DNA from 2 places in the Priestia sp. TSO9 genome. Region 1 is predicted to be linked to the other one. Evidence: a T-box and tRNA genes for the amino acid it is inferred to sense, from the RefSeq annotation. Region 1 holds a T-box; the other holds one or more tRNA genes.

Region 1 (8,602 bases):
ATTTGCCTGCGCGTTTTCACTTCAGATACAGTAGTAATTATATAGAAATAATTACTAACTTGTCTATTAGTATACTAATATCATTATATATATTTCAAGAGTTTTTGTAAGCGATTTCTTATCATTGCTCTATTTTGTATTTATAAACTAAATAAAGAGATTATCATTATGCTTACGTATAATAAGTTTGAATAAAAATAATATTCTGAAAAATTATTTTATATTTTTTTTAAATAACTTTTTTACTAACTATCTTCAGATATAAATTCCTGACATAGAGATTATTTACAGAACGATGAATGTTTTATCTTACCGGGTGTTATAATGATGAAAACTGAAGTGTATGAAGGGCGGAGAAAGATGATTAACTTACTTATTGGCTGTATTTTACTAGCATTAGGAGTATACTTTATGTTTAAATTTCTTTTTTACTCTCCTTCTAAAAAGAAGCGAGATCAGCAAAACATAAACAAACCATCAGGTGAAGCTTCAGCTTCATCCACAAACGATTCGAATAGAATAAGATAAATTTTTTTATAAAATAACGGCGTTTATCTAAGACAAAAGTTACACTGCCGATATATAATATTTTATACCCTTCTAGTTCAATATTCCCTTCATTTTGGTGTAAGACAAGATGAAGGGAATCACTATCCGACTTAAAAAATCGGATTTTTCTATTTAGCAAGGTAAATGGCTTCAATAAACTCCGTTTGAATTTTTTTCTTTATTCAAGTTTACAGCTGCCTCTTCCACACTTATTGTTCCTATATTTTTCTTCCCATGCTTTCGCATAGCAAGCGATTCATTTTCCACTTCTTTATCTCCTATCACAGCCATATAAGGAACTTTCAGCATTTCTGCTTCTCGAATTTTTAGCCCTATTTTTTCAATGCGATCATCTACTTCCACACGATATCCTTTTAACTCCATCTCGTGTTTCACTTTATATGCATATTCCATATGCGGCGGTGCAATAGGCAATAGTTTGAGTTGAACAGGAGCCAGCCAAAGAGGAAATTGACCTTCGTAATGTTCAATCAAGATGGCCATAAATCGTTCAACGGAACCGTATATAGCGCGGTGAATCATTACGGGACGATGCGGTTTATTGTCTTCCCCAATATACATACAGTCAAACTTCTCTGGCATTAGAAAATCAAGCTGAACTGTTCCGCACTGCCAGCTGCGACCTAAGGAATCTAAAATATGAAAATCGATTTTCGGCCCATAAAAAGCTCCGTCTCCTTCATTAACCTGGTAATCTAAGCCTTTTTCACTTAACACAGATTGAAGCGACTTTTCTGCTTGGTTCCATGTTTCAATATCTCCCATGAATTTTCCAGGTCGTGTGGATAGCTCCACTTTGTAATCGAAGCCAAAATGTGAGTAAAAGTCATGGATAAACGCTAGGATGCGGCTAATCTCAGCTTCAATCTGACTGAGTTCTACGAATAAATGAGCGTCGTCCTGTGTGAATGAACGGACTCTTAGCAATCCGTTTAAAGAGCCAGAAAGCTCGTGGCGATGAACTAATCCAAGCTCTGCGTATCGAATCGGAAGTTCTCGGTAGCTTCTTCGCTTGCTGTTAAACAACAAAATGGCTCCCGGACAATTCATAGGTTTAATCGCATAGTTTTGTTTGTCAACATTTGAAAAATACATATTCTCATGATAGTGCTCCCAGTGTCCTGATTGTTCCCATAGCTCCTGTTTCATCATGATTGGTGTTTTTATCTCCTGATAGCCTGCTTTGTAATGCTTTTGTTTCCAGTAGTTTTCTAACTCATTTCGAACAATCATTCCGTTAGGTAAGAAAAACGGCATGCCAGGAGCTTCTTCCATCGACATAAACAGCTCCAGTTCTTGACCTAATTTTTGATGATTTCGCTTTTCTGCTTCCATTTGTTTTGACATGTTCATTCCTCCAATATGTTTTTATTCAACAAAAAAGCCGCACTCATCCCTAGTAAAGGGACGAATGCGGCCGTGGTACCACCCTAATTCCGTAAAATACCCATACGTATTTTACGCTTAAAAAGATAACGGTTTTACCGGTTGCGGTTTCAGTGTATATACATTCCCCGCCGCAGCTCCAAGGTGGTAAATTCATTTCGTTTTCTAAGGGTTCTCAGCCAGTGACCCTACTCTCTGTAAAGAAAATCCAAAAATGATTCATGTCCTTTTCATTGCTCGTATATTCATTTTTTCTACATAAAAAAACCGCACTCATCCCTAGTAAAGGGACGAATGCGGCCGTGGTACCACCCTAATTCCGTAAAATACCCATACGTATTTTACGCTCAAAAAAGATAACGGTTTTACCGATTGCAGTTTCAGTTATGCACGTTCCCTGCAATAGCTCTAAGGTGGTAAATTAGATGATTTCTTAAGGGCTCTCAGCCAGTGACCCTATTCTCTGCGAAGAAAACAGCACCTAATTCATGTCCTTTTCATTGCCAAATACTGTTTATTAGTTGTTAAAAGCGATTATAGTGTATAAATTTAACAGAAGTCAAGAGATAATTTTTTATTTTTTAATGGTATAGAATTACTTTATGCTTGAATTCTTGAAAAGTTACTTAAGAATATACGGACTTAAAAAGTTTTTTATTATACTATTAACGACTACATTCTATTCTTATTTTTACCTTTATTTTCACAACAATAAAGCGCAAAAGAAAGATACCGTAAGTCCTTATTTGTTTTATCTAAGCGGAATTAACGAAGTAAAACCAATACTATCCCAAACCAGAACAAGTAACATAGCACAAGCATCATCAGGTTTTTTTATTTATATACTAAAATATTAAATATACCTTTTTCTGCTCACCCAAATAGTTGACTTAAATCCGTAGAAACTATTTTTTATCTATCTTTAGACTGAAGCTCATCATACATACTTCCACTTTGCGGAAAAATCCGTTTTGTCCTGATTTGTTCTTTAAGAATAACATCAAGCTGCCGCTGAATTTCCCTTGTTTCATTTGTCGAAAAGTACGGGTGAGCCAGATTTACTGTTTCTAACGGATCCTTGGTCAAATTGTACATTTCAATTTGATCGGGAACACGTGTTGTTTTGAGGGTAGTAAGACTTACAGGGTAACCTTCATATTGCTCTCCGTGAATGAATTCATCTTTTTTGTCATCTGCTGACCAAAATTGCGGATTATCATGATAGCGAGCGTATTTCCAAATTTCCTTTCCTGCCGCTGACGAAAACTCGACAATGACCGCTTGAATGTGATTAGGCTGAACAACTGACGGGTAGCTTTCTCCTAAAAAACTTGTTTGGTGAAGTCCTTTTGTCGGGTCATCATCCGTCATGAAGAAAACCGGTGTTTGCTCTTGCTCAAGAGACGATTCTCCTCGAAGTATACCTGACAGGTCTCGCCCAACAAATGGATGTACTTCCGTATGACTTTTTTGTAATTGCTTTTGAACAGCGGAAGCATTGATATTAGCTAAACTAAGCATTGTCGGGATCAAGTCAACGTGACTAGTCATCAGGTCTGTACGTTGATAATTGGTAAACAAACATTTGTTGTGAATGAGAAGCGGAACGTGAATAGATTCTTCATACATGTTGTACCATTTTTGATGTAGTCCCCCGTGAGCTCCAAGCAAATCACCGTGATCAGACGTAAAAATAATAATTGTATTTTCATAGAAAGAAGATTGTTCTATGGTCCGAAGAACTTTTAAAATTTGTTTATCAACATTTTTTTGCAGCTGATAATACAAGCGCCGGTAGAAGCTAGAATTTGGCGTTGGCTGCAGCGCTTTTGGATAGAGTATTTATAGCTGCTTTGAGCGCAAGGCTTTGTTTGTAAAGGTTCTCTAATGGTAGGCGGCGGATCGATGTTCGGAATCGTCTCATCAATAGAAAACTGAAACATAGGAAGGTGTTTGGTAATCGCTCCAAACAGCGCAATGTCATGCGGGTTCACAAACGAAGCTACCATGAGCCAAGGCTGCTCAGTCGCTTGATGTTCTAATCGTTGAATAAGCTCTATGATTTCCTCTGCATATATTTCGTCTCGTCCGCTCACTCCAACGGCCGCAGATGAACCAGAATTGTGCGGGTTTCTCCCTTCCGGTTCTGGACCAATCCACCCTGAAAAACCAAACTTTTCAAGCTTATTAGCCCGTTGATAGAGGCATTCTTTTTCCGGATCCGGTATTCCTGTTTGCATCTGGTAGCTAGAAAAAACATTATGTGTTCCTGGAATTAAGATGTTCTCATCAGAAATGTGCCATTTTCCTTTATAAAAGGTTTGATACCCAGCCTGCTTAAAATAATCCCCCATCGTCGGGACGGTATTAGGCTGCAGCCAAAACATATCAGGATCTTGTGACTTCTTTGCGATACCTTGCGTTTGCGTAACTCCGTGCAAGGAAGGATACTGCCCTGTAAACAATGTAGCTCGACTTGGTGAACAAGCTGTAGAACCGACGTAGTGAAGGGTAAATTCCATTCCATGCTGTTTTAAAAATTCATGTGCTTTTAAATGTTTTTTCTCCACTTTTTTAGTTCTTTACTTTCATATAAGGGTGGAAATCGCTCCTCGTCCACGACAATTAACAAAAAATTAGGCTGTTTCTGCATGTTTACTCCTCCGCGTGTTTATCAAATTTTCTGTATTGATAAACTATGTAAAAAGCACTTTTTTTAGAAGAACGGAGTACGGTTCATGTCTTTTTATACCCAAACGAAAAAAGACTTGGAGGATTTCTCTAAGTCTTTCATAGCTCGTTTCAATACGATATTCCTTATTTTTTGTATGCTTTTAGCTGCTGATTTCGTTTATAGGTGCCAATGATACTAGGTATACCTACAATTATACTTATCATAAAACTCCACATCATGTAGCGCCAATCCCCTGTAAAAAGCGCTACTCCCATAAAAAAAACGAGCTGACCAGCAAGAGCTAACCATGAAGCTATCCAAGCAAACATCATATTCTCTTTCACGTTATCACCTCATATTTTTAATTATGAATGACTTTTTATATTTTACCATGAAATTCTAATTTTAAAGGTTGTTCTACTGTTTATTTTATGTACATAACTAAAAAAGCTAATAGCAGCGCGCAGCTAGCCATTAGCTTTTTTATTATTTTGCAAATACATGATTTCCTATTTTAATTGTTTCTTGTTTTTGGCGCAGCCATTGATCTCCCGTTTTATCAGGATTAAAGAAGAATAATGAACCTTTCCCTTGACCTTGGAAGTTAATTGCTTCTTCTACAGCTTTTTTTGAATCTTTGTCTGCAGGTTTATTAACTTGACCGTTGCTCACCGGACTATACTGACCTTTTTGATAAATAACGCCTTTTACAGTGTCCGGGAATTTGCTGCTGTCGACTCTATTTAATACAACTGTCGCCACGGCTACTTTGCCTGCATAAGGCTCTCCTTTGGCTTCGGCTGATACGAGACGAGCTAATAATTCTTTATCATTTTTATTTACTTGAACGTGCTGTTCATGAGCGGGCGCTGCAGCAAATGCTGAGTAACCTGCACCAAAACTTGGGATAAGCATCGCTATAGCGATTACTAGTTTCTTTATCATAAAAATAAAAAGCCTCCTTGCTATTTCTTGACGTGGTTCATATGCTAGCAGAAATATAGGAGTCTTTCATTGCAAAAAATTATCCAATTCCCAAAGAAATTGGATGTTATTGTCTTCTTTAAACAATCTTTAGCTTATAAAGAATCCTTTATGATTACGTATGAGTTGCACTGCTAAATCTTAAAGAAATTATATTTTTTCTGTTTGAAATATAAAGTTTGAACTGTATATTTCCTTAACTACTGAAGAAAGAATATCAATTCCTTTCTTTAACTCCTCATCTGTAGCAGTAAGACTTATACGAATACACTCCCGGTTGTGAGAAGAAGATTGGCTGCCGTGAAAGAATGAGCCGCCTGGTACTACAATCAAGTTTTCTGCTTTTAATTTATTGTATAGATCGCTATCACTGAAAGGCAAACCTTCTAACCAAAGCCAACCAAATAACGAACCTTCCGCTTTGTGCAAATACCAAGGAATATCATCCGGCATACGTGTAGTTAAAAGATTTTTTAAATAGTCATGTTTTTGTTTATAATGAGTTCTTATATAGTTAGCTGAAATTCCGGCTAACTGCCCGCTCTTTAAGGTGCTAGTCACCATTCGCTGACCTAACCTAGAAGAGTGAATCAAAATATTTGATTGAAATGCTTCCATTACTTTTATGAACTCACTTTTTCCTATAGCAATTCCTATTCTCTCTCCAGGCAATCCGGCTTTAGAAAGACTCATGCAGTGAATGATATTATCATGTATGATTGGATCCATTTCAACAAAGTTCATAGCCGGAAAAGGAGGTGCGTACGCTGAATCAATTAGCAATGGAATGTTATAGTCCTTGCATACTTGGGATATAAAGTGTACGACTTCTTTTGAAAGAATGTTGCCGCTTGGATTATTAGGTCTTGATAATACGACAGCTCCGATGTCTGGGTCCTGAGCTATTTTATCTTTAAATGCCTGTTTGTTAAATTCATAGCGAAACGTATGACGATCAAGCTTTGAAAGGATAGGAGGAATTCCCTCTATTACACCTTCCTCGAGCGCGATTCCACTATACCCAGCGTAATCTGGCAGCATAGGTATTAATGCTTTTTTTACTCTTTCTTCTTTACTTGTACCGCAAAACGAATTTAAAGCTAAAAAAAAGAGATTTTGACTTCCCGACGTGATCAAGACTTGTTCTCTGTCCAGTTTAATACGATAATTCGTAAAGAAGTATTCTCTTATGCAATCAATTAATTCATGCGTACCGTAACTAGAACCATATTGGCTAATCAAATTTTTTAATTGTTTTTCGTTCACAATATCTCTTAAAGCTTCTTCCCACATTTCATAAACTTGAGGGAGGATGGCGGGGTTGCCAGCACTTAAATTCACATATTGATTGAGGTTGGAATTGAGCACTTCTTGGATGTCATGCATAATAGCGCGAACGCCTACTTTATTAGTCATTTTGTTTCCGATTTTACTTAAATGCAAAGCATTCATTAGTGCATCTTCTCCTTAGAGATTATGGTCATCGAATAGTAAGTATGGAACTTCAATCTTTTTATTTTGCTGATTAATAAAGTACTTGTTCGGAATAGTAAATTTATCACCATTCTCACTAGGCAATAAGTATTTTCGAACATAATGTTCAGCTTTTTCTTTATAGTCAGAGTCACTTTGAACCGTTTCAAGTTCTTCAATTTCTTTTACTAAAAGATCCAGTTCTTTTAAGCATATGTCTAAATCTAAATAAGCATGGTCTCCTTTTCGGGATATTGAATGCCCATTTGCAACTAGCCAGCTAAAAAGAAAAAATCCTGTTCCAGAATCAAAGTTTCGGGGTGCATTATGCTGAATAGGGTATCTTAAAAGTCGTTCAAAGAGAACAAATTCTGTTATCTCTTCCCAAAAAGGATATTTTCTTTTATGAAGAGTCAGCACCGTCTGACAGTCTACTTTAACTTCTTCCAGTATGCCTGCAAAAAAATTCATTTTTGCCTGTATATGCTGGTCAAAAGGTTTATTTCCGCAGTGATGGTAATAATCATGTAGATATCCCCAGATTACCCTTGCCTGATAGGTGTCTTCTCTATTCATAGTATGAGATTTAAAGTTAAAATCAGGAAAGATAGAATACGCTCTTTTTAATGTATCATCATTGTATATGCTGTGAAATTTATTAAAGAAAAATATCGCGAAGTTTTGACTTGTTACCTTTTCTTTTGTTTTTACATTCTCAGGGAAAAATACAATACACTTCCCTTCCATAAATCCTTGAGTACCAGCCAACAGCTTTAAAGATTCACATCCATTTTTAGGATGAGGAAGGTCTGCTTCAATGGAGTTCATGATTTCGGGTTCATCACGAACGGCGATAAAGGCTTCTAAATAAAACCCTCTTTTTGTAGGGCCATTAGGCGTTACAATCGGTCCTAAAAAGAACGTCGCCTCTCCGTTTGCAGGCGGGCTATAAGCAATTAACGTTTGATCAAAATAAGGAGCTTGATCGAGTCCTCTTTCAATCCAATCACATACGTCATTTTTTAATGCATTCCACACTTCAGGTAAATTTAAAGAGTCATATATTGTTTCAGTTTCAGCAACTACTTTTAATAAGAGCTCTCTAGCTTTTTCGTAATTTCTTTTGACCTCTCCATTTGGGCCCTGATATTTTCTTATCTCATATAGAGCAGGTACTATTTTATCGTTTAATAACTCCACTAAACTTTGAGTATGATTTTTTGTTAACATGATTAAAACACTCCTTTTTTAGAACAGCTACTTAGCAGAAATATTTTTAGATGATGTAAGAGTAGAGTTATTTGTGTTTTTCTCTATTTGCTTTTTCAAGTTAATAAATATAACCCCTGCTATTACAAACGCTGTACCTATATAGACCTGTTTGTTTAATGTTTCACCTAAAAAGACAAATCCTACATATAAGGCGATAACCGGTGAAATAAATAAATGCGCCGTTGCTTTTGATATATGCCATTTTTTTAATAAATAAATATTAATAGAAAACCCTACGACCGA
Region 2 (8,602 bases), on a different contig from region 1:
GCTGATTCCGCTCTTGTTCAATGGTCGTATGAAGCCATGTGAAAACAGCGATTAATAATTCATTTTTTGAAGAAAAATAGTTGTAGAATGTTCCTTTTGAAATGCCGCTATAATCAATGATGTCTTGAATAGAAGTAGCTTGAAATCCTTTCTCAACGAAGAGATGGTGTGCATTTTTTACAACTTGCTGTTTTCGGTTATTCATTATTATCACCTAAATATAAAATTAGACTCATGATCCAACTTTATGATACATGATTTAAAGCGTTTACACAAATGTTCTTTTCGAAAAAATAGACGATACCGCGAAAATGCATTGATATAAAAGGATTATAGGACTAAAAAAGTCGATAAAATAAAGGATATGAACGCAAGATTTTTCACTTGCATAAATTGAACTCACAGTATAATATACTCTATGTAGAACATGTGTCTAAAAAAATGAACTTAAAGTATAAGGAGGTACAATAATGAGTCAATCGATAAATCAAATGGAAAAGCCGCCTTATGGCATAATTGCTATTTTGTTAATTGGCGCTTTTATCTCATTGTTGAATGAAACATTATTAAACGTGGCGCTGCCGTCTATTATGAAAGACTTAGAGGTGACAACGTCAACTGTCCAGTGGCTTTCTACTGGTTATATGTTAGTGAATGGTATTATGATTCCAACAACCGCTTTTTTAATTCAGCGCTATTCTGTCAGAGGCTTATTTTTAACGGCAATGACTTTATTTACAGCAGGAACAATACTTGCCGGTGCTTCGCCCGTATTTTCGGTCTTGTTAACCGCTCGTATTATCCAAGCATCAGGCGCAGCCATTATGATGCCGCTTTTAATGAACGTATTGCTCACAAGTTTTCCATTAGAAAAACGCGGAGCTGCGATGGGGATTTTCGGTTTAGTTATGATTTTTGCTCCGGCAATTGGTCCTACTTTATCAGGGTGGCTAATTGAACACTATGAGTGGAGAATGCTGTTCCACCTTGTTACGCCAATCGCGGCAATTGTATTAATAGGCTCTTTCTTCCTATTAAAAGACAAAAAAGAAAAAGTGGAAATCAATTTGGATTTCCTATCGCTTGTGTTATCTACGATTGGATTTGGGGGACTTCTATACGGATTTAGCTCAGCAGGAGATAAAGGCTGGGATTCTGTGGAAGTATACGGCACCATTATCGTAGGAGCTGTGGCGCTGATTTTATTTATTACGCGTCAGTTCAAGCTTAAAACACCTATGCTTGAATTCCGCATTTTTAAATATCCAATGTTTGCTTTATCATCAACGATTTCAATGGTGATCACAATGGCATTATTCTCAGCCATGCTGCTAATGCCAATTTATGTTCAAACGGTACGAGGCATTTCTCCGCTTCATTCAGGATTACTAATGCTTCCGGGTGCGCTATTAATGGGTGTGATGTCACCGATTACCGGAAAATTATTTGATAAATTTGGAGCGCGTGCACTGGCTGTAACGGGTCTAACGATTACAGCCGTTACGACGTATTTCTTCAGTAACTTAGAGCTTGATACGACGTATACAACGCTCATTACGCTTTACACACTTCGCATGTTCGGAATGTCTATGGTGATGATGCCGGTTATGACAAACGGATTAAATCAGCTGCCGCAGCGCTTTAATCCGCATGGTACTGCGATGAATAACACGCTTCAACAAGTATCGGGAGCTATTGGTTCGGCTCTTTTAGTAACGGTGATGTCAAACCGTACAGCTACGCATGCAAAAGAGCTCGCTCAAGATGCAATGAGCGGAGCGGGAGCAGCGAATGCAACCGCAGCCGGGGCAGCTCAAATGAAAGAACAGATTGGGATGCAGGCAATGGTACAAGGGATTAACGATGCGTTTGCCGTCTCAGTAGTACTAGTGGTGGTTGCCTTAATTCTTTCATTATTTATGAAACGCGCAACGCCGGCAAGTGAAGATGAAGTGATAAAGGAAAAAGCAGGACGTGAGCAGTTCGCTAAATGAAAAAGAAATCCCCGCTGAGACAGCGGGGATTTTTTTAGCTTGTATATCTAAAACTTAACCCCATTTTCTTTAATAATTTTCGGTAGCCGATGGACGTTTGATCAGCCATAATGTGCGCTTCCATCTGCAGGTCTAAAGGCAAGTCTTCAGGTTTTTGGTTTTCAACCATTTCACGGTCTTCGTCAAAGACGCGAAGGTTAAAGTCATACACACCTTCAACGGGAGAATCTTTGTCAAAGTTTCGAGCGATTGGTGCGAATAAACGTGTTTCGCGGGCTGAAATAGGAGAGACTGCATTCATAATCCACAGCTCTGCGCCTTCTGGGAAGTATACTTTTAGCGTAGCTGTAAACGGTGGATAAACATCAAAGACACGAAGCCATTTAAAATCAGGTGGATTTAAATGCTGCTGTTCTTTGGAATAATTGCTCACGGTGCTCGTATATTCTACATGAAGCCCATACTCTGTATCGCTTACTTTATACTTAGGCACAAAGGCGTTGTTTCGATCACCAAATGTGTCCGTGTGAACCCAAGCAAAATGAGCTACGTCTAAAAAGCCTTCCATTTGACGACCGGCCGAACCCATGATATCAAAGCTCGGACAAACAATTTGCTGAAAATCAGGGTCCTCCCACGCATCGAAGTAAGGCAGGTTATCTTGTTCCCCTGTCAGGGAAGTCCACACTAATCCAAATCGTTCAATAACTGGATAGACGGCCATACACAAGCGGGGAGAAATATTGGCATCAGGGTGAGCTGGAATCGACGTGCATGCGCCGTCCGTTGCATAGCGGAAGCCGTGGTAAGGACAGACAATTTCATCATCTTCCACCCAGCCCATGCTAAGAGGGGTGCCTCGGTGAACGCATAAATCACGAGCCGCCACTACTTTGTGTGTGGTACGGTATAGAACTAGATTTACATCTAGCAGTTTTACGGACGTTGGTTTCTCTGTTACCTCACTGCAGCGTGCGACGGGGTACCAATACTTAGCGAGCGTCGTCCAATCTTCCAGGCTGAACGTGCAGTCTCTTGGGTAGGGAGTTGCCGTTTTTGATTTGGTCATGGTTGGTTGTTGTTCCATCTATTTTCTTCCCTTCTTTTGTAAGCTCTTTTACTAAGGGTAATATAAAAAAAGAAAATTCACATAATTTATGTAAGGAGTTCTAACATAAAATATGGAACTTTGTAGAAAGTGCGAATTTAAGAAGACGTAAATTAGAGAATATACCAATAAAAAAATTTAAAAAAGCGCTTCCTAAATGAATTTAAACGTGATATAATTTTCCAAGACGCTGGTGTAGCTCAGTAGGTAGAGCACTTGCATGGTAAGCAAGAGGTCGCAGGTTCGATCCCTGTCGCTAGCATACTAAAAAACCTTCTTTCTTGTTGAAAGAAGGTTTTTTTATTTGTGATGGCTTTAAAATTCTTCTCCGCCTTGTGAAAACTTTAACAGTTTGATAGCCTTATTAGGACGCTGTGAGAAAACATGTATATCTTTTTCACTATGTCTTATGAATCATATTTAGAAATATTCTTAAAAGAATGTTTATTGCCTCTAAGCATTGGGTACACGAAACTAGGGGTTAAATTTCAACAGGGAGTGTGAACGATAATTTGATTACGTTTAAGAATGTGTCAAAGCAATATCCAGACGGTACGACCGCCGTGAAAAATATTAATCTAGAAATTAAAGAAGGAGAGTTTTTCGTTTTAATTGGTCCGAGTGGGTGTGGGAAAACAACCACCTTAAAAATGATTAACCGTCTTCATGATATTACCGAAGGAGAACTATACATAAAAGATAAGCTCGTATCGGACCACAACATACATGAGCTGCGCTGGAACATTGGTTATGTCCTACAGCAGATTGCTCTTTTTCCTCATATGACCATTGCTGAAAATATAGCTATTGTACCCGAGATGAAGCATTGGAAGAAAAACAAAATCAAAACGCGCACTGATGAACTGCTTACCTTGGTAGGACTAGATCCAAAGCAGTATCGAAACCGAAAGCCGTCTGAGCTCTCAGGTGGCCAGCAGCAACGTGTAGGTGTAGCGCGTGCCCTCGCAGCTGATCCCCCCGTTATTTTAATGGACGAACCCTTTAGTGCCCTCGATCCGTTAAGCCGCGAACAGCTTCAGCAAGATGTTATTAGCTTAAAAGAAAAAATCAAAAAAACATTTGTGTTTGTTACGCATGATATGAGCGAAGCGATGACGCTTGGAGATCGTATCTGCCTAATGAAAGACGGGGAAATTGTTCAAGTTGGAACCCCGGAGGAATTCATTCAAAAGCCTAAAAATGAATTTGTAAAAACGTTTATTGGAAATCAAGGAAATGCTTTATTTGAGACATTGGATATGTTTCTCAAAGAAAGTGAACAGCCAGACGTAGAACCTACTGAAGAGCTAGCTTCAACCGCTACTGTTCAGCAGGCAATGGACGCCCTTTACGACCATGAAGCAATAGCCGTGAAAAAAGGGAGCAAACGCATTGGCGTTGTAACGCGCAAAACTCTATTAGCGTTTCTTTCTGATAAGACGAAAGAAGGAGGAACGCTGTAATGAATGCACTAAGCACATTATTAGATCAACGAGGAGACGCACTGTTTCAAGCTCTTCTTGAACACATTCAAATTTCAGTACTGGCCCTTGTTATCGCCGTATTAATTTCAGTGCCGCTCGGACTGTACTTAACGAGACATGACCGCATTGCTGAACCGATCATTGGCGTAACAGCCGTACTGCAAACCATTCCTTCACTCGCTTTATTAGGATTACTGATTCCTCTTGTCGGAATTGGAACCTTTCCCGCGGTTATTGCCCTGTTTTTATATTCGCTTCTTCCTATTGTACGAAATACATATACCGGAATTAAAGAAGTGGACCCATCTTTAATTGAAGCATCCAAAGCTATGGGGATGAACTCGTGGAGACGATTAATTAAAGTAGAACTTCCTCTAGCTCTTCCTGTCATTATGGCCGGAATTCGCACAGCGATGGTACTCATTATTGGTACAGCGACAATCGTGGCTCTTATCGGAGCGGGCGGACTCGGAAGCTTAATTTTGCTTGGTATTGACCGAAGCGATAATAGTTTGATTTTATTAGGAGCCATTCCAGCAGCATTATTAGCGCTTATTTTTGATGGAATTCTGCGAACGATTGAACACTCAGCTAAAAAAGGGTCCAAAAAACGCTCGTTTATTATGATCATCGTATTAATACTCATTCTTGTTTCTCCGTTTGCAGCGATGAGCGCAACAAAACCAGACCTTGTTATCGGAGGTAAAATTGGTGCAGAACAAGATATTTTAATTAATATGTACAAAGAATTAATTGAAGATCAAACCGATATGAAAGTAAATCTTCGATCGTCGCTTGGAAAAACAGTATTTGTATTTGAGGCTCTGCGTAACAAGGAAATTGACTTGTACCCTGAATATACGGGTACAGCCATTGTGACGCATCTAAAGGAACAGCCGGAGAGCAAAGATGAAACAGAGGTGTACAACCAGGCAAAAGAAGGATTTCAAAAGAAATTCGGCCTTGTCTATTTAGATCCAATGAAGTTTAATAATACGTACACATTGACAGTAACAAAAGAATTTGCAAAAGAAAATAATCTAACCACCGTTTCAGATTTGGCAAATGCAACAGATAAAGTAAAAGCAGGGTTTACGCTTGAGTTTAAAGATCGTGAAGACGGCTATGTAGGCATTCAAAAAGAATATGGTCTTACCTTCCCGAATATTAAAACGATGGAGCCGAAGCTTCGCTATCGCGCTGTAGAAAAAGGCGATATTAATATGCTGGATGCTTACGCAACAGATCCTGAAATCAAACAGTTTGGTTTGAAAGTCTTAAAAGACGATCAGCAGTTCTTCCCTCCGTATCAAGGAGCGCCTGTGCTTCGTGAAGATATGCTAAAAGAGCATCCTGAACTGAAAAAAATCTTAAATCAACTGGGCGGTAAAATCAGTGATGACGAAATGCGTGAAATGAACTATCAAGTAAATGCAAAAGGAAAAACAGCTGAAGAAGTTGCTCATCAATTCTTAGTGAAAAAAGGATTAATTAAAGAGTAAAAACGAAGAAAAAAGCTAGGACAACAGTATGTTCGTTGAAAGAAGATCCGAATGATAAATCGTTCGGATCTTTTTATTTTAGCTGTTTCTAGCAGTTGATTATCCATACTCGATTATTTACTCCATTCGTCCGTCTTTAGATTGGCGTGATCTCGTTATGTCTCAATCTCTTTTTAATGCGAGAGAAGCATTAATGAAAATGAGGCCTTATGAACAAGCTAAAGGTACCAAATTTGTTTTCTGATGGAAGGGAGGCGGTTTTATGAATTCATTTTTTACGTGCCATCCTGTACAACATTCCTTTCAGCTTTTTTCAGTTGAACATCTTGTAACTTTAGCTATTATCGTGATCATAGGAGCATTTATTTTTTTGTGTCGAAAGCAGCTACGACAAAAGAGGTTTGTGTTCGTTTTGCTTTCACTCGTTCTAATTGCTTCAGAAACAGCCTACCAGGCTTGGGAAATCGGATGTCATCAGTGGTCTGCTGAAACTTCCTTGCCGCTTCAGCTCAGTGATATAGTCGTGCTGCTGGCTGCTATTATGCTGATAACCAAAAGCAGGTTTCTTTTTTATTTTGTGTACTTCGCGGGAATCAGCAGCTCTGTTCAAGCCATGATTACCCCGGATCTTGGCGGCTATGCATATGCCCAGTTTCGCTATGTGCAGTTTTATGTATCGCATGGCGGTGTGGTACTTGCTTGCTGTATGCTAATTGCTGTTTGCAGATATGAGCCGACGTTTCGTTCTTTGTGGGTAAGCGTAGTATTTGTTAATCTGTACGGAGGTTTTATCTATGCTATCAATCGTTTACTCGGGGCGAATTATTTATACATGATGAAAAAACCAGGGCACGCTTCCTTGCTGGATGTTCTTGGACCTCATCCTTGGTATTTAGTATGGATTGAAGGAATTATGATTCTTAGCTTTCTTGTCCTTTATTTGCCGTTTTGGGTACATAAAAAAATTAAAGGTGATAAAACCAAAGTCAATTTTATTGAAGCAAAATGATAATACTGGTAGTTTATAAGTGGAAACTAACTCGTATTTCCTGAAGGAAAAGGAAGAATGACTGAACAAGCTGTGAGAGGCAAGCGTAAAAAACAGAAAAGAAAAAGCAAGCACAGACATTAGAAGGAGAGTATCAAAATGAAAACACTGGTTATTTTAGCGCATCCAAACTTAGCATCTTCTCGTATTAATAAAGCGTGGGCAGAGCGAGTGAAAAAAGAAGAGAATGTGTACGTTCATGATTTATACGCAAACTACCCCGATTTCAAAATTGATGTAGAAAAAGAGCAGGAGTTAGCTGTTCAATTCGATCGTATTGTTTTTCAATTTCCATTTTACTGGTACAGCTCACCAGCACTCTTAAAAGAGTGGCAAGATGTTGTCTTAACATACGGCTGGGCTTATGGAAGCAAAGGTACTAAACTTCAGGGAAAAGAGTTTGTCGTAGCTACTTCGACAGGAGGCCCTCCAGAAGCTTATCAAGAAGGGGGATACAACCGCTATCCAATGAATCATCTGCTTCTTCCGTTTCAAGCTACGGCAAATTTAACAGGCATGAAGTTCCAAACGCCATTTCTATTTCAAGGAGCAGGCGGTGACCTGAGTGACAAAGTTATTCAAGATAGTGCAGAAAGCTACGCTCGATTACTAAGATAATAAAAAAAAGCCGCGTTAACGCGGCTTTTTAATTTACATTTGTTCGTGAAAAAGAAGTAAGCAGCTTTTGAGGAGCGATATCTAATCCTTCAATGAGTAATCCCGTCATAGCCGTTAGACTCCCGACTTCAAACGATTCCCCGGCTCTCCAAAATGCGGATTCACCTTGTTTAATATAAATTTTCAGTCCGTTATCGCCAGCTACCCAGCCTTCCCCGTGAACGACTAAAAGAAGCTGTGGAATCGTAGCTTCTTGACGGGGGGTATAATCATTTTCTTGAAAAGATAAAAAGCTGATTTTAACATCTCCAGTATGAGAAAGCAGCGGGTTCACTTTATAGGTGGAATGAAGAAAGGAACGCTCTTCTTCAGATTGAAAACCATATAATTTCATACGTTCATCTCCTTGAATCAAAAATATAAAAAAGAAGTCCTTCTCCTTTCATATACGCATGTAGTAGAAAAAATAGAACTTCAAAGAAATAGCTGTTTCCTGGAAAATGGCTTCATTTTTTGTCGAAGCTCAAATTTTTTTGAAGGATAGGGAGGAAAAACAGAAGTTTTTTTGAATAGTATAAAAAAGGTGTCCGCTAATGGACACCTTTTCCTAATTTAAAAATGACTGTAACGCTTGTTTGTTTTCTTCAAGGTCGATGCTTAAAACAGCACCAATACCGGATACTCGTTCATTTGAATAGGAACCTTCGACCGGTAAACGAAGAGATTTTAAATCTGGCTGATTCCCAACTAAGAAATCTTTTCCTATCACGATAAATGTTTTTGGAGGAATATTTGTATCCACATATGGATCAATGACGCCCCATAGCTTAGGAGCTTTTGCCAGCGTC

Evidence for each region. A T-box is a leader RNA that pairs with one kind of tRNA and senses whether it is charged. The one in region 1 lies ahead of thrS (threonine--tRNA ligase), so its partner is inferred to be a tRNA-Thr.
Region 2: it has a tRNA-Thr gene. The T-box ahead of thrS (threonine--tRNA ligase) is inferred to sense a tRNA for this amino acid. The anticodon was not compared.

What each region holds. Positions count from the first base shown of each region.
Region 1 is NZ_JAJEKD010000013.1:767,688-776,289, reverse strand. It holds gene LJC66_RS12120 (hypothetical protein) at 325-528, shown strand; gene thrS (threonine--tRNA ligase) at 700-1,917, opposite strand; T-box leader at 1,971-2,199, opposite strand; T-box leader at 2,240-2,466, opposite strand; partial or broken gene LJC66_RS12110 (sulfatase family protein) at 2,869-4,609, opposite strand; gene LJC66_RS12105 (hypothetical protein) at 4,774-4,974, opposite strand; gene LJC66_RS12100 (cell wall hydrolase) at 5,117-5,575, opposite strand; gene LJC66_RS12095 (valine--pyruvate transaminase) at 5,765-7,066, opposite strand; gene LJC66_RS12090 (DUF6421 family protein) at 7,082-8,317, opposite strand; gene LJC66_RS12085 (DMT family transporter) at 8,345-8,602, opposite strand, start outside.
Region 2 is NZ_JAJEKD010000015.1:910,310-918,911, reverse strand. It holds gene LJC66_RS19985 (TetR/AcrR family transcriptional regulator) at 1-205, opposite strand, end outside; gene LJC66_RS19980 (DHA2 family efflux MFS transporter permease subunit) at 471-1,994, shown strand; gene LJC66_RS19975 (aromatic ring-hydroxylating oxygenase subunit alpha) at 2,029-3,081, opposite strand; tRNA gene LJC66_RS19970 (tRNA-Thr) at 3,292-3,364, shown strand; gene LJC66_RS19965 (ABC transporter ATP-binding protein) at 3,615-4,565, shown strand; gene LJC66_RS19960 (ABC transporter permease/substrate-binding protein) at 4,565-6,088, shown strand; gene LJC66_RS19955 (YwaF family protein) at 6,351-7,097, shown strand; gene LJC66_RS19950 (NAD(P)H-dependent oxidoreductase) at 7,236-7,754, shown strand; gene LJC66_RS19945 (hypothetical protein) at 7,783-8,148, opposite strand; gene LJC66_RS19940 (LCP family protein) at 8,362-8,602, opposite strand, start outside.